2 regions of the Bacillus sp. EB106-04-04-XG123 genome follow, and region 2 is predicted to be linked to the other one. Evidence: predicted binding sites of a transcription regulator. Region 2 holds the regulator's gene; the other holds the start of a gene.
What was found. The regulator LexA, encoded in region 2, represses DNA repair genes until DNA is damaged. The targets are predictions, from matches to a motif close to CGAACATATGTTCG.

Region 1: the regulator LexA is predicted to act here: its motif matches at 7,642-7,655, upstream of AC3WTB_RS04515 (YhjD family protein).

Annotation. Positions count from the first base shown of each region.
Region 1 is NZ_JBYTDZ010000001.1:856,244-867,268, reverse strand. It holds gene AC3WTB_RS04555 (SDR family oxidoreductase) at 84-944, shown strand; gene AC3WTB_RS04550 (IDEAL domain-containing protein) at 1,001-1,237, opposite strand; gene AC3WTB_RS04545 (competence protein ComK) at 1,527-2,105, shown strand; gene AC3WTB_RS04540 (hypothetical protein) at 2,422-2,904, shown strand; gene pdxR (MocR-like pyridoxine biosynthesis transcription factor PdxR) at 2,936-4,375, opposite strand; gene AC3WTB_RS04530 (MFS transporter) at 4,521-5,690, shown strand; gene AC3WTB_RS04525 (barstar family protein) at 5,756-6,034, shown strand; gene AC3WTB_RS04520 (LCP family protein) at 6,225-7,181, shown strand; gene AC3WTB_RS04515 (YhjD family protein) at 7,254-7,616, opposite strand; gene AC3WTB_RS04510 (TVP38/TMEM64 family protein) at 7,773-8,390, shown strand; gene lepB (signal peptidase I) at 8,390-8,902, shown strand; gene AC3WTB_RS04500 (AbrB family transcriptional regulator) at 8,941-10,086, opposite strand; gene AC3WTB_RS04495 (BlaI/MecI/CopY family transcriptional regulator) at 10,354-10,776, shown strand; gene AC3WTB_RS04490 (M56 family metallopeptidase) at 10,769-11,025, shown strand, end outside.
Region 2 is NZ_JBYTDZ010000001.1:102,315-113,339, forward strand. It holds gene AC3WTB_RS00530 (CcdC family protein) at 1-221, opposite strand, end outside; gene AC3WTB_RS00535 (cytochrome c biogenesis CcdA family protein) at 316-1,023, opposite strand; gene AC3WTB_RS00540 (aspartyl-phosphate phosphatase Spo0E family protein) at 1,233-1,406, shown strand; gene AC3WTB_RS00545 (YneF family protein) at 1,666-1,884, opposite strand; gene sirA (sporulation inhibitor of replication protein SirA) at 1,969-2,415, opposite strand; gene tkt (transketolase) at 2,614-4,617, opposite strand; gene AC3WTB_RS00560 (DUF896 domain-containing protein) at 4,805-5,035, opposite strand; gene AC3WTB_RS00565 (YneB family resolvase-like protein) at 5,105-5,752, opposite strand; gene yneA (cell division suppressor protein YneA) at 5,770-6,081, opposite strand; gene lexA (transcriptional repressor LexA) at 6,241-6,861, shown strand; gene AC3WTB_RS00580 (hypothetical protein) at 6,907-7,353, opposite strand; gene AC3WTB_RS00585 (DL-endopeptidase inhibitor IseA) at 7,649-8,191, shown strand; gene AC3WTB_RS00590 (STAS domain-containing protein) at 8,224-9,072, opposite strand; gene AC3WTB_RS00595 (sporulation protein) at 9,220-9,600, opposite strand; gene AC3WTB_RS00600 (trypsin-like serine peptidase) at 9,860-10,768, opposite strand; gene AC3WTB_RS00605 (bifunctional cytochrome P450/NADPH--P450 reductase) at 10,963-11,025, opposite strand, start outside.

The DNA.
Region 1 (11,025 bases), 750 kb from region 2:
ATCTAAAAGGAAACAGGGCGCCATACATAAAAAAGCCGTCAGCACATAAAAATAAACAAGATAAAAGGAAGGAGTGGACTAACTTGTCAACAAAGCAGCCGAAGAAAACATTGCCGCCTCAGCACCAAAATGAACGTCCTGGTCTTGAATATAAAATGAACCCCAGACCTGTCTTTGATCGTGAGGTGCAGGACAAAAAGTTAGCAGGAAAAACAGCCATTGTGACCGGAGGAGACAGCGGGATCGGAAGAGCAGTCTCTGTCTTATTTGCGAAGGAAGGTGCCAATGTCGCCATTGTTTACTTAAGTGAACATCGCGATGCCGAGGAGACGAAAGACTATATTGAGAAAGCGGGAGGCCGTGTCATCTTAATTGCAGGTGATTTAGGGGATGAGGCTTTTTCAAATGAGGTCGTCAAAAAAACAAAAGATGCCTTTGGTTCCATTGATATTTTGGTGAATAACGCCGGGGAACAGCATCCGCAAAAAAGCATTGAGCAAATTACCTCGCATCAGCTTCTTCGGACGTTTCAAACGAATATTTTTGCCATGTTTTATTTAACAAAAGCTGTTCTTCCTCATTTAAAAAAAGGAAGCAGTATCATTAATACAGCATCTGTCACCGCCTATAAAGGGCATGAAACATTGATCGATTATTCATCCACAAAAGGGGCGGTCGTAACCTTTACGAGATCATTATCCTTATCTCTCATTAAACAAGGGATTAGAGTGAATGGGGTAGCTCCCGGCCCTATTTGGACACCGCTGATTCCATCAACCTTTACGGAAAAAGAAGTCTCTGAATTTGGCGGAGATGTCCCAATGGAACGTCCTGGTGAGCCAGTAGAGCTTGCGCCAAGTTATTTATTTTTAGCGAGCGAAGACTCATCTTATATGAATGGACAAATGCTGCATGTGAATGGCGGGACCATTTTAAATGGATAAACAAAAAACTTGCGGTAAAGAGACGAGTTGCTGTCTCTCTGCCGCAAGTAAAATCATCATGATTGATGTAAGCAGTGTTCTGCATATTGAGCTGACAGGTCATTGAATCGCTTTTCATCACGCTGATCCAGTGCCTTATCAATCTCTTCTCTTAGGAAGGTTAGGCGCTGTTTATAAAGCGCTTCATCTAAAACCATTTGAATATAGATGTCTAAAATGGTGACGCCGTTTTCTTCGGTTTTTTGGGTGTTGCGGGACTTCATGAGCTCAGCATACGTTTTTTTCTCTTTCATAAAGAATCCCCCCGATGCCTTTTTTATAGTATATGGATTGGCGGAGAAAAAATCAACAAGAATTTATAATTTTTAGACAATTTATTTTTGAGCAGAATCGACACCTCTTGTCCAATCGACAGGATGTGATATATTTTTAAAAATGGCTTTTCGATAGATCGAATGGACTAAAAAATTTGATAAAAAGATGAATTTTAATAAATTTTGAAAAAATCCTGTCGTTTCTTATATGTTGGTGATAGATTAATAGTATCTTAAATAACCAAATATTAACACAGGAGGAAATGAAGTGTCAGGAATTAGTGAAACACCTTTAGATTCATACGTCATTAATCAAACAACAATGGCGGTCCTTCCAGTTGAAGAAGGAAAAAGAGTATATTCAAAAGTCATAGAAAGAGAGACAAGCTTTTACGTTGAATTAAAACCCCTGCAAATTATTGAACGCAGCTGCAGATTCTTCGGCTCAAGCTATGCAGGCAGAAAGGCGGGAACATACGAAGTAACAGGAATATCCCATAAGCCTCCAATTGTGATTGACTCATCCAATCATCTGTATTTCTTCCCAACTTATTCATCCAACCGTCCTCAGTGCGGCTGGATCTCCCACAAATACATTCATACCTTCCAAGAATCATCCCTCGGAGACACGGTGGTCACCTTTACAAATGAGCAAACCGTCAAACTTGATGTCTCATATAAATCATTTGAGAGTCAGGTGCACCGAACAGCATATCTCCGAACGAAATTTCAAGATCGTCTGGATGGAGGTCTTCCTAAGAAACAAGAATTTATGCTGTATCCAAAGGAACAGCAGCTCAATCTCGTATACGATTTTATATTAAGGGAGCTACGTAATAGATATTAGTTTAAAGCCAGCGGCAGAGCAGCCGCTGGACCTCTTATCAGCATGAATGCAATGCAAAAAGGCGGCCATACATCATCAAGATGAATTCTTTGAAACCAAATACGTATGTCTCGCCGTCTATTGGTTGTGTTGGGAAATGACAGGGAAATGTGAATCCTTAGACGTATTTTCATCCATTTACTCATAAATCACAGAAGTGACACGAGCTTGTCTGTTACAATAAAAGAAATCATTTCTTGCAAAGAATTCTTATGTGGTAAAGGATGCTCATATTTGACCGATATGAACGAATGGGATAAAGAAATGGAGGCTCTGTATGAAAAAACAATCACATTTGGTGCTGCTATTTATCCTAACAGTGACATTACTAGCAGCCTGTCAGCAAGCAGGTCAATCGCCTTCAAAGCAAGACGCAAAAGAAGCTGCTTATGAACAATGGGTTCAGTCTTATATGGATGAGTTAAATGAAGCATATGATAAGATGACCGATCAGTTTATCTCAGATGGACATGGAAAGATCCAAACAAATAAAAAATTGACAGAAGCAACGAAAGCATTTGATCGTGTGATTCAAAAAGGGCTTGATCATCAAGAAGTTCCAGCCGCTTATCAAAAGGCCGATCAACAATTAAAGACAGGTCTTGCTTCCTTTGAAAAAGGGATCAGTAAGGTGGAAAAGCTCTTGAAGCACCCCGATCAAGAGAAGCTGTTTATTTCCGCTACCCATCATTTTCAGGATGGCTTGCAGCAGACAGCCGCATTTATTGAAGAAGTAGGTCAGATTCAGCAATCATCCTAAAAAAGCCCGGAAGGTTTACTTCCAGGCTTTTTTAGATGTGAAGTATTTTCTTTAAACGGCGAACGCCCTCTTGAATCATGCTTTCGTCGGTACAGGCGAATCCTAGCAGTAATCCCTTTCGATTGCTTTCAAAACAATAAGGACTTAATGGATAAATGCCAACGCCAGCTGCTTTTGCTGCCTCAATGCTCCCTTTTTCATCAAAGTCTTGTGCTCCTTCTAAAAAGACATGAAGACCCGTATCGGTTCCATAGATACGGAAGTGTTTGTCAAAGTGATGTGTCAAAAGGGCTTCCATCATGGCTGCCTGTCTTTTTTTATACAGCTGTCTCATTCGTCTGACATACCGCGTGAATTCTCCTTCTTTGAAAAAAGAAGCGAGTGTGATTTGTTCCATAATGGGCAGCTGTCTTTGAATGAGTGATTGCAGTGCGGCAATTTCTTTCATAACGGCTTTGGAGCCGATAATGGCAGCAAGGCGGATGCCAGGTGCCAGCACTTTTGAGAAGCTTAAGATGTAAATCACATGCTCGGGTGCTTCTGAAAATAGGGAAGGGAGCGGCCCGCCATGGTAACGATAATCTCCATCAAAATCGTCCTCTAATATATAAGACTGATGGCTGACAGCAAACTTCAGCAGCTGCTGCCTTCTGTTTACACTCATACATACACCAGTTGGACGCTGATGGGAAGGCGTCACAGCAATCAGTTTTGTTCGCCGGGGCAATGTATTCACCACCATTCCTTCTTCATCAACTGGTGCGGGGTGAATGTTCATTTCCCGATTCATAAACGACAGCCTTGCCCCAGGGAAACCTGGATCTTCAACAGCCACTGTATCACCTTTTTTAAGCAATACCTGTGAAATTAAATCAATGGCTTGCTGCGTGCCACCCGTTAACACCATTTGACCTTCTTCTACATCGATCCCGCGTTCAACAGATAAGTATTGGCGTATTTCTGAACGCACTTCCCATAATCCATGCGGAGAGGAATAGCCCCAATCCTTCATATCTAATCGCTGTAATGCTTTCATGAGCGAGCGTTTCCATATGTTTTGAAAGTGGGCGTCGATGGCTGGCTCTTGATGACGAAAATCAATATCAAGCTTCTCATGATATTGATTGGCTGACAGCCAATGATCCATTTGTTTTTCGGCCTCTTCAAAGTGAGGTCTGATCGGAGGTGAGAAAGGCGGTTCACTTTGATAGGGAGGAGAAGCTGTATATTGATCACTTGAAATAATCTTTGTACCACCTCTTCTAGATGTGCTGACGTAGCCTCTTGCCAGCAGCTCATCGTAGGCAAGCTGTACGGTGGATCTTGATACATTAAGCTCCTGAGCTAACACTCTTGTCGGTGTTAACTGATCGTCGGGATGCAGTTTTTTTGAATGAATTTTTTGAATGATCTCAGTTACGATTTGCTGCCAGAGCGGGGTAGCGCTTGAACGGTCTAAATGAATATACATCGTGCACCTTCTCTCGTTTTCACATCATAAGTTGATGATGACACGGAATTATGGACTGGTCAATAGTGTCATTTTTGGATGTGGGAAGTAAGCCAAATGGTGTGTACACTGTTCTCATATGCAATGACAAAGAGGAGAGAGTCAAATGATCCCAGCATCCAAAGAAGAAACGGCACACCTATCCATCATCCCGTTTATTTTCGTTTTACTTGGTCTTTTTATGATTACGATTGCTGTGAATCTGCAAGTGCCCCTTTATACGGCGTATGCAGAACAAGCAGGGTACGGAAAGGCGGCAACAGCACTTGTATTTGCCGCGTATGTCTTCGGACTCATTCCAGTTTTGCTTTTTCTTGGCGGCATTTCAGATCGGGCTGGTCGCAAGCCGATTTTATTGGTCGCCCTTAGTTTTTCGTTATGTGCCACCTTGTTGATGATTGTGCACCCTTCCATACAAATGCTCTTTGCTGCCAGGCTGCTGCAAGGAGTCGGACTTGGTCTTAGTGTTGGAACATGCACCGCATATTTGATTGCTTTATATCCAGAGAAATCAGGCTGGATTCCAACTTTTATTGCATTATGCAGTTCGGTTGGATTTGGGGGCGGTGCTCTTTTTACGGCACTTCTATCTTTTCAGCGTGTGTCGCTCACGCCGCCTAGCTATTGGATTGTGCTGGTCTTTTTGATCTTAACCATTACAGGTGTCTTCTTTTTCGTGCCGCCTGTACAAGGAGATTCAGGTAAACAGGTGATGAACATGCCAAGGTTTCCAAAAGGAACAATGCCGGCGAATGCAGCCATTGCTATCGCATGGTCGGTGTGCGGTCTGGTCATTTCGATTTTGCCAGCACAGCTTAAATTAAATGGTTATGAATTGTGGGTAGGACCGGCACTCTTTTTAATTAATATGGCAGGTGTCCTGATGCAGCCCTTTGTGCGCAAGATGAATAGCAGTACAGCGCTCCTTGCGGGGTTTATCTGTCTTCCATGCGGATATGGCCTCTTGCTATACGGTGCAAGCAGCGGGTCTATCTTCCTTGTGCTTGCCGGAACGATGCTGGCGGGTACTGCCTGCTATGGATTTACTTATTTAGGTGGACTTCAGCTCATTGTTGAGCGAGGGAAAAAGGAGGCGGCTAGAGCCGTTGCAGGGTATTACTTGTTTGCTTATTTAGGACTTGGTATTCCGAGTGTTTTTGTTGGATTATTTGCTGATGTATACGGTACTCAGCTCGTATTAACCCTCTTTTTCTTGCTCGTTTTGGCTGCCTGCCTCATTCTATTGATCTCAGGTGTCAGGCAGAAACAAAAGTAAGATGTCCATCTTTCTCTTTCTCCTCCAATTCGTTTAAAATATAGAGAGGAGAGGGGAAGATGAACATGAAAAAAGTGCAGCTTGATGGCGCAGCGTGCAGGTCGCAAGAAGAGCTTCATGACCAGCTAAAAACAGTTTTACACCTTCCTGACTATTACGGAAAAAATCTTGATGCCCTTTGGGACTGTTTGACAGGAGAGGTGGCTCTTCCAGTAGAACTGACATGGGTGAATTTTCAAACGAGCAAAGACGCTCTTGGTGATTATGCTGAGAACTTGCGTCAGTTATTTCAAGAAGCAGAAGAAGAACTGAATGGACAATTTCAATTTGATATTCAATCATGATGAAAAAAGCAGCCGCTGCCGCAGGCTGTTTTTTGAGTTTCCTTTTCTTAAATGTTGTAAATAGGTGAGCCCTCTGCTGATTTTTTATTGTGGATTCATAAAAATATGTTGCGTGAAGGAAACTTTCTTCAAAATATGTTATAGTGGAACCTACATTGATAGACTAAGGTAGAGTGAGGGTTCGGAAAGGATGAAGGAAAAAACAAGATCAAAGAGAAGACTGAGGCCTTGGGTCAAAGCCGTGCTGTTTATCATGGCATTTGTCATGGTGATGGCAGTGTCTGTGACTGGATACGCATACTATAAAATTTCAAAAGCGTCGAATAAGGCGCAAGTATCATTAGAAAGAGGAGACACCTCGCAAAAGCGTGTGAAAGCTTTTGATCCAGGAAAGGACAGCTTTTCGGTGCTGCTGCTTGGAATTGACAGCCGTCCAGGTGAAACGGTAGACGAAGCAAGGAGTGATGCGGTCTTACTGGCGGCGGTGAACCGAACAGACAAAACCATTAAGCTTCTCAGTATTCCTCGTGATGCTTATGTGGATATACCGGGAAGAGGATATGATAAAATTGCTCACGCTCATGCGTTTGGGAGTGCAGATTTGTCAGTCAAAACGGTCGAAAACCTATTGAACATTCCTGTAGACTATGTGATTTCAGGGAACTTTAAGGCGTTTCAAGACATTGTGGATGAGCTAAATGGAATTGACGTAACGATTAAAGATGAAGGTATCGCAAAACAAATGGAAAAGGATTCAAAAGGGAAAGTTCATGTGCAAACAGGAACACATACGTTAAATGGCGAAGAAGCTTTAGCCTTTGTGAGAACGAGAAAAGCAGACAGTGACCTCATGCGCGGAAAGCGCCAAATGGAGGCACTTCAAGCCATCTTTGAAAAATCTAAATCGATTTCTTCGATCCCGTCATACGACAACATCATTGATACGCTTGGTGATAATGTCTCAACCAATCTTTCCATGAAACAGTTCATCGGTCTTTTTCCATTACTGAGCTCATTGAAATCAGTAGATACCATTCAGCTAAAGGGCCATGATTATCAGCCTGGGAATGTGTATTACTTTGAGTTAGATGGACCAGGATTAGAAGAAGTCAGAACAGAGCTGAGAAACCAGCTTGAATTATCATAAATAAGAAGGAGCCTGCCGCCGCGGCAGGCTTTTTTCTTTGAAATGGGTACCACGGCGCATTTCAGCAAGAAGTTAATTTGCTTGATGCAGAAAATATCCAGTCAGCAGTTCCTCTACTCGATGACGTATACGCGGATTAAAGTATTTATGCTTTTCTTCATAGCCATTTATGATAAATAGATACGTTGTAAATCCTTCATCGTGTTCAATTTGCTGTACCTTCATATTTTCTTTACGTAAATGCTGCTTCAGTTCGTAAAGTGCCTTCTGTGCTTCCTTTAACACGGAGGTCACAAGCTGAATGTATGGTTCATTTAATTTAAATGTTTGATGTTGTTTTAAGTGTGTCAGATCACGATTGAGGATGGAGATGACCATTGGGAGAAAGATGGCCTGTTCCATCATTTGAAGCTGTATTCTTGATAGTCTCGTCATGTCCAAGCCTGCTTTCTTTAAATATAGAACAAATGTTCTTGTTTATTATATCGAATGAGTCAAACAATCTCAAGGGGGCGAGTGGGATTCATTTGTATATTTTTATGTTTTCCATGTAAAATGAAATGTAGACAAACATTGAAGGAGTCAAACAAGTTGACATCATTTCTTTCTCTATTTACTCATGAAAATATCACATCATTTTTTGAAAGCTACAAGGCCTTTGGACCAATTGTTGCTATATTGCTTCCTCTGATTGAAGCATTTCTTCCGTTTTTACCACTCGTGGCGTTTGCGGTGGCAAATGCAAATGCATTCGGCCTTTGGGAAGGCTTTTTATTAACCTGGATCGGTGCAAGTGCAGGGTCTATTCTTGTCTTTTTACTGATCAGAAAATTTGGACAGATGAGAATGCTGAACTTTATCAGCAGACACCCTTCCATTAAGAAATTGATGCTTTGGGTGGAGAAGCGGGGATTTGGTCCGTTATTTATTTTACTCTGCTTTCCTTTTACACCTTCTGCTGCCGTCAATGTAGTAGCAGGTTTATCAAGAATTAGCATGTGGCAATTTGCACTAGCTGCTTTAGCTGGTAAGTGTGTCATGCTCTTTATCATTAGTTTTATCGGTTATGATCTTTCTGCTTTAGTAAAGAATCCGTTAAGAAGTGTTTTTGCGGTTCTAGTTATCGTTTTATTATGGTATGTTGGAAAGAGAGTAGAAAATAGGTTGAACATTCGAATGAGCAAGCGTGAGGACAAAGGAGGCTCTTAATGAAAAAGAAGCCATTGCTATGGTTGATGATTATTACATGCATCGTCTTATTGTTCCAGGTAAAGAATTTCATGTTTGTGAAGTATAAAGTAGAAGGGGTTAGTATGGACCCCACATTTACAAATGGAACAGAATTATTAATCAACAAGTTCTCGCCAAAACTCACGAAAATTAGCCGGTTTGATTATGTGTTATTTCACGGACCCAAAAATCAAATTTTGATTAAACGGGTCATTGGGCTCCCAGGAGAATCAATCAAATATGTAGATGATCAGTTATTTGTCGATGGTGCAAAATGGAAAGAACCCTATTTAAAAGAGCAGAAAAAAAATAAAATGGGGAATGTCCTGACAGGAGATTTTCAGCTGAAAGCACTCACAGGGCAAGATAAAATCAAAAAAAATCATTACTTCGTAATCGGAGATAACCGAATACATAGCTTCGACAGCCGGCATTTTGGAACGATTTCAAAGGATAAAGTAGTTGGTGTCAAAAGAAATCAGCATGAATAAAAAAAGAGACGCTCTGCACATGCAAAGCGTCTCTTTTTTTATTTTGCGGCTTTATAATCAGGATGTCTTTTTGCCCAGACATGATGTAAGAATCGAAAAAACGGTGGCAGCATAGCAATGACAAGAATGATTCTAACAACTTGTACAGCTACTACAAAGGTTGAGTCCTCATGGAGTGTGACTGCTGTTGTTGCCATTTCTGCAATACCGCCAGGCGAAAAGGCAAGAATGGCTGTAATGACAGAAATGCCTGTGACCTCTGCAATGGCAATTGAACTGAGAACCGTTGCAGCAATCAGTCCAGCTGAGCTGACGACGGCTACAATTAACGTGTTTTTAAGCCCGACAAACATCTGTTTATTCATTTTTGAACCGATGGTTGCACCTAGAAATACCTGTGATGCGATATTCGCTTGTGCTGGCCAATAAGGAATCAAATCATGACCTATGAGCGCACCTGCACCTACTTGAAGAGCTGCAACTCCTAACATGCTGCCGATCAGCCAAGGGGCAGGGAAATGAAGACGAACTGCCAGGCGTGACATAAGCCAGGCACCTAAAATAAGTGCAGCAGTCCACGAGATATTTGACAGGGTGAAAACGCCGGATGAAAAGGCGCTCCCTTGCACGCCTGCAGCTGCATCCGCTGGACTTTTTGTATTTAAATAGAACACCGTAAATGGGATGGTGAGTACCACCATTAATACACGTGTTGTTTGTACGAGACTGACAACGGCTGTATTTGCTCCAACCTCTTGGGCAATCCCTGGCATAGCTGATAGACCGCCTGGTGCTGTTCCGACAAAGCTGGTCAGCATATCTGTTTTACTCAGCTTCCATAAAGCAAAGCCAGAGAGCATCGCCAGTAGAATAGAAAAAACGAGCATGAAACTCACAGGGAGCCAATGTTCAGCGAAAATATGAAGAACTTTCATGTTCATTTTTTGTCCGAGTTCGATTCCGAGAATAAATTGACCAAGGAGTAGCCATCTGCTGTGAATACGCAAGGTGTTGTTTCCTTTACGCTGAAACAGGGTTGGACGTCGCATGGCAATAAATGCAGCTGTGATTAATGTACCGATCATCCAGCCAATAGACATTCCTGTTAAAGACAAAAGAAAACCACCTAAACCGCTTATTGCGATCAAAATGAGATCGGTTCGAAGGCTGTTTCCTTGTTTCATCACATGTAAACCTTCTTCCTATAATTTTGTTCAGTAAGTGAAATGTTGTTATCTTCACTATAATACAAAAGTCTCTATAAATAAAATACGAATTTTTTTACCATTTTCATAAGATTAACTTATCAAGAACCTGACAGCATCTTGATAAAAGTGAAGATATAATTTTTACCAAAAACAAAAACAAATATACAACGATTTTCCCCTATTTTTGTTATCAGTTGACTATCATTTTCAATTACACTACAATCCTTAGTGTGAGGTGATAACATGAAAATTCCTTCTTTTAAATATAATGAAAAGGGATTGAATCGTTTTTTCGGTCCTTTAGAGGGAAGAATTATGGAGATCCTTTATCAAGGTGAGGATATGCCGATTAAAGAAGTGCAGCAGAAGCTGTCAGATGAAAAGCCGATTAATTTCAACACGGTGATGACTGTGCTGAACCGCTTAACCGAAAAGGGAATTGTGGAGAAGAAAACAAAAGGGCGTTCATCTATTTATAATCCTATTTTAACAAAAGAAGAATTTCTAAATGAGCAGACAAAATGGATTACGCAAGGTCTGATGGACGATTTTGGTCCACTGGCAGTGAATCATATGGTGGATGCAATTGAAAGTGCTGACCCTGAATTACTCAAAGTGCTTGAAGCAAGGCTGGCATCCAAAAAAGAGGAGCAGCAAAATGAATAAAATGAAATCGAGCCTGCTATTTTTAGGCGGTATATTGATTGGTTTAACGATTTTTTATCAGATGGGGTATTACGTGCTTTCAAGCTTTTTTGGCTGGAATCAAGCATATAATCTCATTCATGTATGCCAATCTGTTCTCGAATTCTATGGATTCACTCCTTTGAAATATTTTCTAGATGCTTTAGTGCTCTATACACTGGGATTTGCGATTTTCTATATGACGAAGCAAATCAAAACGTACATTCAATT
Region 2 (11,025 bases):
AAAAATATAGAGAAAAACATCCCCACTGTGATCGCTTCTAGAAATTCAGCTCCAGTTACCCGGAACATTGGAACAAAAAACATCAGTGCGCCAGTGCTCATGAAAATAGGAGGTAAAATAATTTTTTTTGCCGTTGCAGGTTTTGCAGATGACTTAATGCGAATAAACATGACGGCCACCGCCATACATACCGCAATTATAGAAGAGATCAAGATCATCATATCAAATCATTCCTTTATTCTTTAAGGTCAGCCTATGTATAATATACTCCAATTGACGAAAAAAAACCATTCGCCGCGACTGTAGAAAACGATTTCAAAAGCCTGTAAAACCGCCAAACAATGATGAGAACATGATGATAATCCATGTCAGAAGATCAAAGAACAGCAAAATCCCTACCACAATCATAATGATTCCGCCAATTCGCATGATAAGCTGCTGGCGCTTTCTGATCCACCCCATTTTCGTAATGAAAAAGGAGAGAATAAAAAACGGGACGGCAAATCCAAATATATACGCAATCATATACATGACAGCCGACTCAGGATTGTTACTCGCCAGTGTGATGACAGCGGATAAAATAGGGCCAGTACAAGGTGTCCATCCAGCGGCAAAGCCCATTCCGATGAGAATGGATCCAAAAAAACCAGCAGGACGATTTTTGAACTGTATTCTCTTTTCACCCATGAGGAAAGAGGGCTTGAATACGCCAAGAGTCATAAAACCAAAGAAAATAATAAGGATGGCTCCAATTTGACGAATCGCTTGATGATAATCATTAAAAAACTTCCCGACAAACGATGTCCCAAACCCAATCGCAATAAATATAATAGAGAAACCAATTAAAAAGAATAATGTATGAAGCAGACTTCTTTTTCTCAGCATCACCTTCTCGGATTTCACTTCATCTATACTAACGCCCGTAATATACGATAAAAATGCTGGATAAAGCGGAAGACAACACGGTGAAATAAAAGAAAGAAATCCTGCTCCAAATGCTAAAAAGTAATTCAAATCTGTCAAAAGAACACCCCCTTCTTACAAATATACAATAAGAGATGACAAAATCATTTCATTTTTTTTACATCACCTCAATAAAGATGGTCTATTCTCTTAAAACCTTATATAATTTAATTTGACATCAAGATAATGAATCCTTTAAATTTGAAAATAAACCTTAAAATGGATATAATAGAATCGATTCTTTTTATCAAGATTTGCATGAAAGGAACATGACTTTGGTAAAAACATCATTATTAACTCAAATCGAAGAAAAAAGAGAAGAGCTGATGAAAGTTGTCTTGCATAATGGGATGACATCAACAGTGACCATCGAACATAGCCAGCAGCTAGATCATCTCCTCTTACAATATCAACGACACTTACACTCAAACTCAGCCAACTAATTATACTTCATGATATCAAACATGCCGCACCATTGTAGAACAGTTGATATGTGTGACCATAAAAGAAACGAAAACCTCTGATATAGGGGTTTTTTGTTTTTCATGCTGTTTGACGCCATAATAAAAACCACCTTCCCTGCTTCATTCATGCAAGTACAGTGGTTTTAAGCGTCTGATGAAGGTGAATTGAATAAAGAAAGGACAACGCTTGTCCATTCTTTATAACCATGTTCCATCTATGATCATAATATCGTACGTATTATTTCGCTTGGTTGTTCATGGCTTTCATCATTTGATTGATTTTCTTCTGGGACGGTTTCATGCCCATTTGCATCATCATCATTCGAAGCATTTGTTCATTAATCGGTGGATTCTTTTTCAAATAGCTCATCATATACTTACGAGCAATAAAGAATCCGAGTGCAACTCCTGCAAGCAGTGCAACAACGCCTACAAGGATGACAACCCATAAATCCATAATTCTTCCTCCTTCATGTTGTCTCGTATAAAGTGTACTAAACAAAAGGCTATTATACAACATTTCACGTTCAATTTTATTTTTTTAAACAAAATTCCTCACTTTTACTGGATTAAGCCACCCGTGCTTCTTTGAACTAAAGTCCATCGCAAGAAAACAAGGGCTGATTTTTCTCAGCACTTCAAAAAACACCGCTTCTGCCTCATAACTGCCAGTCGCAGACATTTGGATATACCGGTCTTTAATAATAAATGCTGCGGTTCCTTTTCCATCTGGTAAAGAAGCGCTGTAAATCGAGCCTATTTGTGTATAGTGAATGTTCGTTAAGTTATTCATGAGACGCTGGTGCATATGAAAAGCAGGGATTCGCTTCGTCACATAATCCACTTGCTTCACAAGCATAACTAACTCATCGTCGGTGCGATTCGTCCAGTGTAATGACTCAAACAAATGAAACAAAATCGATTCTCTGCCAAAATAGTGATGTGCAAATTCATCCTCAATCCAATAAATATAATAATGGCGTTCCATGTCTATCCCTTCCTTTCACATTTCGTCAATCTCGTTTATTGCTTGTATTATACAAAAATGTGAAAGAAAGAATTGTCTATATATGAAGCAAGAAGAAACTAGTTTTGTCAAAAAAACAAGAAAAAAGAAAAAAGTTTGCAGAGCGGATGAAAATGCTCTGCAAACAGATAGCAAAAAAGCATGATGCTTGGAGTTCGTTTATTTATTCAGCTTCGCTTTCACACGGCTGACTACATTGCTGACAGTAAATCCGTATTTCTCGATAATGGTTTCACCTGGTGCAGATGCGCCAAATTTATCAATTGCAATCACGTCACCGTCAAGGCCAGTGTAACGCTCCCAGCCAAGTGAAGCACCCATTTCAATCGCAATACGTGCACGTACTGCTTTAGGAAGAACGGATTCTTTGTATTCGTCTGACTGCTGATCGAAGCGATCCCATGCAGGAAGGCTGACAACAGATGCGCGGATACCCTCTTTTTCAAGTGCCTTTTGCGCTTCAATGGCTAAACCAACCTCAGATCCTGAAGCGAGTAGAAGTGCTTCTGGCTGTGCATCAGCTGCTTCAACCACAACGTATCCACCCTTTTCTACTCCCTCATATGCCTTCTCTGGTGCCTGGTCAATCGTTGGAAGGTTTTGACGAGTAAGAACTAGTGCAGTCGGTTTATCCGTTGAAGATACAGCTAGTTTCCACGCTGCAGCTGTTTCATTTCCATCTGCTGGGCGAATAACGGAAAGGTTAGGCATCGCACGCAGTGAAGCAAGCTGTTCAACTGGTTCATGTGTTGGACCATCTTCACCAACAGCGATACTATCATGAGTAAAGACGTATGTGACTGGAAGTCCCATTAAGGCAGCAAGACGAATCGCTGGTCTTAAGTAATCTGAGAAAACAAAGAACGTTCCGCCGAATACACGAAGACCGCCGTGAAGCGCCATACCGTTGAGCGCCGCACCCATTGCAAATTCTCTCACACCGAACCAAATGTTTTTGCCGGCATAATTATTTTTTCCGAAATCATCCGTGTTTTTAATCGTTGTTTTGTTTGATCCAGCAAGGTCAGCAGACCCGCCAATAAAGAAAGGTACTTGCTTTGCAATGCCATTTAACACTTCGCCTGAAGAAGCGCGGGAGGCAAGGCTTGAACCTGCTTCATAAACAGGAACCTCTTGGTCCCAATTTTCAGGAAGCTTTCCTTCAATCGCAAGCTTCAGCTGTGCTGCCAGCTCTGGATATTCTTTTTCGTATTGCGCAAACAGCTCATTCCAAGCTGCTTCTTTTTTCTGACCAGCGTCTTTGACAGCTTCTTTGAAATGATCGTACACTTCAGAAGGTACATGGAAATCTTCTTCAAACGTCCAAGAGTAAGCATCCTTCGTCAGCTTAGCTTCCTCGCTGCCAAGAGGTGCACCATGCACACCAGACGTTCCCGCACGGTTTGGCGAACCGAAACCGATTGTTGTTTTCACTTCGATTAAAGTAGGTCTGTCTGTGCTTTGTTTCGCCTTTTCAATAGCAGCTGTTACTTCTTCGATGTTGTTGCCGTCTTTCACGTAAAGAACTTCCCAGTTCATCGCTTCAAAACGATTCTTCACATTTTCAGAGAATGAGCGATCTAAGTCGCCATCTAAAGAAATGTCATTTGAATCGTAAAGAACGATTAAACGGCCTAAGCCTAAATGACCAGCAAGTGAAGCAGCTTCTGAGGAAATCCCCTCCATTAAGTCTCCATCTCCGCAAATGCTGTATGTATAGTGATCTACAACCTGAAAGTTGTCTTTGTTATACGTTTCCGCAAGATGTCTTTCTGCAAGTGCCATCCCTACTGCCATAGCAATTCCCTGGCCTAAAGGACCTGTTGTGGCATCTACGCCTTCTGTGTGTCCAAATTCAGGATGTCCAGGTGTTTTGCTTCCCCATTGGCGGAATTGTTTTAGATCATCGATGCTCAGATTGTATCCGCTTAAATGAAGCATGCTGTATAGAAGCATAGAACCATGTCCCGCAGATAAAACAAAGCGGTCTCTGTTAAACCATTTTGGATTTTGCGGACTTACGTTTAAGTGATTCGTCCATAAAGCGTACGCCATTGGTGCAGCACCCATCGGCATTCCTGGGTGACCGGAATTCGCTTTTTCAATTGCGTCTATGGAGAGAGTACGTATTGTTGCAATAGATTTCAATTCAATCGTTTCCATATAAATCCCCTTCCGTATCTTGTGTACACCATTATCATAAATCTACTGTCCTTTTTTCACAACTATTTCACGCTGAAAAAGAAGGATTTTGTCACATTTAGTTTATCGATCACCTAAAAAGTTATGCAAATATGAAAAAAGACGAGAATAATCTTCCCATCTTTTCAAAATTCAAGAAATCACAGCCTTAATGAAGGTTCTGATCTTTTTCTCTTTTTAATTTTTCTGGTGTGACATCGTTTCCTTCAGGATCAACGATCTTGACAGTTTTAAGTGTATTTTTCATAGAAGAACGAAAAGCTTTCAAATACTCTTCTCTCAACTGCTTTTGTTCTGTTTTTTCAGCGTCTGATAAACCGGTCTCTTTCGACTTTTTTGAAAGCTCATTTATTCTTGCAAGCTGTTCTTTAGAAATCATGACAAACTCCTTTAAAGCATTTTCTCTACATACTACTAAATATCAATCATTTTGACAACAAATCACGCTTTAGGTGGTAAGGTCTTTTTCATATTCTTGATACCTTCTATGCACCGTTGCTTTTGAAATGTCAAAACCTAATGCCTGAAGAGTTGCGGCAATTTCGGCGAATGTCATATTGTTTTTTCTTAATCGAACAATTTCTGAAATCGGCACTTCAATACGCTCACGGCCAGGTGCATGGTCCTGCTGCCTTAAATTCAGTTCAGGCTGATATCCGCGCTCAACTGCCCTTTTCATTCCCCGCTTGATTTTCAGGTTATGAATTTTCCGTTGGTATTCTTCGACGACTCCTACAATCTCAATGACCATTTCATCTGCTTCTGAAAGCTCAAGCTCTCCTCTATGAAACACGCTGTATACCTTTACGTTCTCTTTAAATAAACAATGAAGAAGTGCAATTTTTGCTTGTCCTCTTCCAAGACGAGTTTCATCCTGGATCAAAACGGCATCGATTGACTCTTCCTTCAGTGCAGCAAGCATTTCAAACACACCATCACGATCTAAATCATATCCACTTGCTTTTTCTTTGATGACTTTGACCACATTCATCTTGTGCATGGCAGCTAACGCCAGCAGTTCTTCTTCTTGTCTTTTCAACGAGGTTTCCTGCTCTTCTTTGACAGTGCTTACTCTCGCATAAATGATTGCGTTCATGTCTAAAATCGACCTTTCTACTGTACTGTTGCAAGCTGATATACGACTGGATGCTCTTTTTTGACGGGTATAACAAGAATGTCGCCAGGCTGGATTTCAGTTGAAGCAAGATCATTGTGTTCGGTAACCCAATCAATAAATGCATTTTTGTCGATTGATTTGCTGTCGTTTACTTGATCAGCTAACCCCCAAAGAGTATCACCTGATTGAACCTCTATTTTAACATACTGATTTGTATCATTATGGCTTGTGACTGCAATAAGTGAGAGAAATATGCCAACGATGAATGAGAATACCCCAATAAAAATAATAGATTCTTTTAACCTCATAATGTCATCTCTCCTAATAGAATATGTGTTCGCTCTTTCTGTCACTCATTATAAATACGAACAAACGTTTCTGTCAAACGTTTTTTTCGAACCTATGTTTGTACTGTTAGGAAAAACATGCTATAATTTCTTTAAAATTGACGTTTTGAGGTGCAAAAGATGACGAAGCTATCAAAAAGACAACTCGATATCCTGAAATTCATCAAAGATGAAGTAAAAAGCAAGGGTTATCCCCCATCCGTCCGTGAAATTGGAGAAGCTGTCGGTCTAGCATCCAGTTCAACGGTCCATGGACATTTAGCTAGACTAGAAACAAAGGGCTTAATTAGAAGAGACCCGACAAAACCTAGAGCGATCGAAGTACTAGATGAAGAGGAAATGAATATTCCAAAGAGTGCTGTAATGAACGTTCCAGTCATCGGAAAAGTAACGGCCGGCCTTCCTATCACTGCTGTTGAAAATGTAGAAGAATACTTCCCCCTTCCAGAGACTTTTGCAGCACCAGATGAACAAGTGTTTATGCTTGAAATTATGGGAGAAAGTATGATTGATGCAGGTATTTTGGACAAGGACTATGTCATCGTGCGTCAGCAAAGCACCGCTAACAATGGTGATATTGTGGTCGCCATGACAGAGGAAGATGAAGCGACAGTCAAACGCTTTTATAAAGAAGATACACACTTTAGATTACAGCCAGAGAACCCATCAATGGAACCGATTATTTTACAGAATGTGAGTATACTAGGTAAAGTGATTGGCGTATTTCGAAATATTCATTAAAAAAAGCCGGTATTTCATCAGCTGCTGATGAGAACCGGCTTTTTCTTATGCACAAGAATAGGCAAGAATACTTGAACTTGGGAAGGAACCAAATGTAAAGTTCGGCCATATAAAACCAGTTGTTCGGCCAAAAGGCTGTGAGGAAAGAACGAACATTAAAAATACTTGACCGTTTCTCAAAAACACAATTGTCCATCTTCTATTACATCCCGCTGCAAATTGTACAGTTTGATGACCTCCGCCAACACCGTGCCCAGATATAAGCGACTGCATACTCTGTGGCTGCGAGAGTGCTTGTTGATACTGCGAAATGATATGCTGCGGCGGTGCCGGCGGTGCAGATTGTCCGCCTGAACCTTGCCCTGGCCAAGTACCTCCTCCGATCGGAAACCCAGGAAACCCTCCACCTTGAGGAATACCAACAGATGGAAATCCTTGCATCTGCCTATCATATGAGTACCCATTCCACACACCTTCATACGGATGATACATAATAAACACCACTTTCTTTAGACATTCATCACGACAGTATATGTCATAAATAAAAAAGTGTGTTAAACGTCTAAATAGAAATTTTTCCAAAAGACGTTTCGTTCTTCTTTAGAACGGTTAAATAATCATTAAGAAGAAAAATAAAAAAAATGAAAACTTTTTGTCTCCTTCAAACGTTATATAATTAGAAACAAAAGAAATAAAAAACATTTAGATTTAATACTTGTAATATCACTGTAATTATTGTAACATTTGTAACATAAGAAGTTTTCATTGAGAAAAGGAGGCAATTGCCTTGAAAAAATTATTTGTTTTATTAACTGCTATTATGCTTATGATCTCATTACAAACTACAACATTGGCCGCTTCCAAGAAATCAGCCGCTTTGACAAATAAAGAAGCGTTACATATTGCCCTTGATGCAAGAGAACACTTTTGGAGTGCAATGTCAGGCTACAAAATTAAAGAACATTCTAATTACAAATTAAAATCATTTACCTATAAAGATATGACATACAACTATCTTTCTAAAACATTTGATACAAAGAAAAAATTAAACAGCTACCTATCTCAAGTGTTCACTCAAGATGCCATCAAACATGGTTTAAAAGATTATCAGTTTATTGTTCATAAAGGCAAAATGGCTGTTCCAGTCGGTGACGGAGATAACATGCTCAATTGGGAAAAAGCCACACCTAAACTTGTTTCTAAGAAACAAACAGTCCGCACATATGAATTTACTGTCCCAACACTTGATGGACGCAAAGTAAAACGAACTGTTACGTACGAAAAAGTACAAAAAGATTGGAAAGTCACACAAATTGACGCTGTCATCTAAATAAAAAACCAGGCCTCTCATCGGCCTGGTTTTTATATTGGAGAAAATTCAGTCATGCGGTCCAGCGCGTGAGCAAGTGATGATGCCGTGCGAAATTCATTAAAAGGAAGCCCGAGCTGTACTGCTGTTTGAGCAATTTCTGGTCTAATTCCTGAAATGGTCGTCTCTACTCCAATTAACCGAAGTGACGTAACAAGGTCAAAGATTTGATGAGCCACCATTGTATCAATAATGACAACACCCGATAGATCAATACATAAATGCTGAACCCCTTTTTGCGAGCACTGTTTTAGCGTATTTTCTAAAATAATCTTTGCTCTCGCTGTGTCAATATCACCTACTAAAGGCAACAACGCAATCTGGCTTTTTAAAACAATCACCGGTGAACTCAATTCATAAATCATATCTCTTTGAGCCACAAGCTTCTTCGTTGTATTTTTCACATATTGCTGGATAAACACATGGATTGAAATATTAAACGCTTCGGAAATTAAATCATACCAATAAAAAATGCGGTCAATATCAATGTCACCTTGACGCTGTTTAATAAATTCTTTTAAGTAATGCAGAACGACTCTTTGATTGGACATGTATTCTCTTACGACATAATCTAATGGTGTATTTAAATGCTTCGGATCACTGGCTAAATCCTCAGACCATTTTTTAAATTCAGTATGTAAATATGTCTTGTCTTCAATAATAGCTCGTATAAAGTGCTGGTAATAATCTTGATTTTGCCGTTTTAGCTCTGCAATGATGCTGGAATCTGTTGAACGATATATCGATTCTGGATCATCGTCCTCAATTGATTCATACCATGTTTCAGTCAGCTTCTCTGCATGCTGCATAAAAAAATCGTATAATGCACGGTTCTTATCCATAAGCAAATGTCCCTTCACATTTTCTTCTTGTCAGTCTTTGTACCTTATAGATTGATTGTACCACTGAATCTTTTTTCCCTGCCAGCTCGGATACGCTCTGCCATAAACAAAAAAGGCACCCGCTCGAGGGGTGCCTTTTCCTCAGATTTATTTCACAATGAATAATATTCTTTTCCCATCAGGAAATCCGCTGATTTGGTGCCCGACCCATGAGCCTGCTCCCCTATTATCAGATGGACTGACATATTGAACGCTTGCGCCTTTTCCTCCCTCAAGACAAACCGCCATCGGCCATTCATCCCGGTCAAATCCAGGTTTTGTCGGTATCCCTTTTAATGATTCTTGCCTGCGGGCATCTGCTCCATTCCTGTCAATGGTACACACATCTGAATGCCCTTTTCGAATGGCTTCTTGAATATGACTGCCTGTTTCAGGGTACCTTTCCTTTGGAAATTGAACGACATGATCATATCGATCAGTCCCTTTTGCTGCCTGCTTCTCTCCAAATCCACCTAACAACATGCCCATCCATATCACAAAACATAAAGCGACAGCAGCGATCCAGCCTCTTTTCATCTTCAAAAGCGCGTGACCTCCTCATCCATCTCAAGCATGGTTTTGACTTAAAGGAAATGTGACATTTTAATGTATGAGTGGTTCGCGAATGACATGTGAAAAAATTGATGTAGCTCTCAATCTCAAATCCACAGGTTAAAAAAATGAATCCTCTATTAAATGAATCCATACAAAAAAGCTTGTCCCCTATGAAGGAAACAAGCTCTATTTTTTATTGCGCTTTCGCATAGTTTATAAACTCCACAAAGGCAGCTGTCGCTTTTGGACCGCCATTCATCGTTCCGTTTGAATACCCAGCGTTATGAACTCCAACGATTTGCTGGTTCTGATCTAGCATGGCAGAACCTGAATTTCCGCTGAATGTATCAATCGTATAGTATGCTAGATTCGTATCTTCTCTCGTCACAGGACCTGACATCTCCCATTGTGACACCTTGCCAGTCGATCTCATTTTATCACCAGGATATCCTGAGATTTTAATGGTTGTCCCAGTCAAGTTTGTCACCTGGCGGATGGATCGGTAGCCGACCGTATTGCCAATATTCGTATCGGTTTTGATTACGGCAAAGTCATATTGACTTGCACCAGTATTAATATACCCGCTTGGCACATAGAACTCAGTCATTTTTGCTGAACCGTTCACCGCAGTACTATCATTCATACCTGGATATACGGTTCCTTTTTCACTATAGCTTCTCGATGCCGTATTGTACACGCAGTGTCCGTTTGTCAAAATTTTATTAGGAGCAATGAGTGTCCCTGTACAGCTGGAGCCGCCAAATGTAATATAAGCAATCGAATTGTATGGTGCTACTCTTGTATTTGCTACTTTGGTTCTACCATCGTCTCCAATGACGACTTTTGTTTGAAAATCTTTTAAATATTTTGATAGTGGTTTTACTTTTTCGCCAACAGTAGAAGAAAGATCATCCACTTTGTCAAAGGATGAGGGGGCTTTCGTATCATTGTGGAAATCACTTGAAGAAATCACTTTTCCATCAGAAGTCACCATGTCATAATCAGACGTTAGTACTGAATCCGATGCGGCATGGGCAAAACTAGGCACACTTAAAGCACCAAAAACGAGAAGAGAAGGGAGTAACATTTTCACCTTTTTCATCATATTCCTCCTTTATGTCCTATATCAAAAATCATACGATTGTTTCATATTGGAGTAAATGAGAGAATATTCTTATTTTTTACAAAATATTTCATATTTAAATTAGGTGTTTTGTAACTTCCCAACCTTCATTCTATCGATCTCTTTCTATGTGAACAGAAAAAAACCGCCTAATTGGCGGTCTTTCCTCTTTGTCAGCTCCACACATCTTTTACATATCTATTGTCATTTGCAAGGGCTGTCAGCCAATTTTCAGC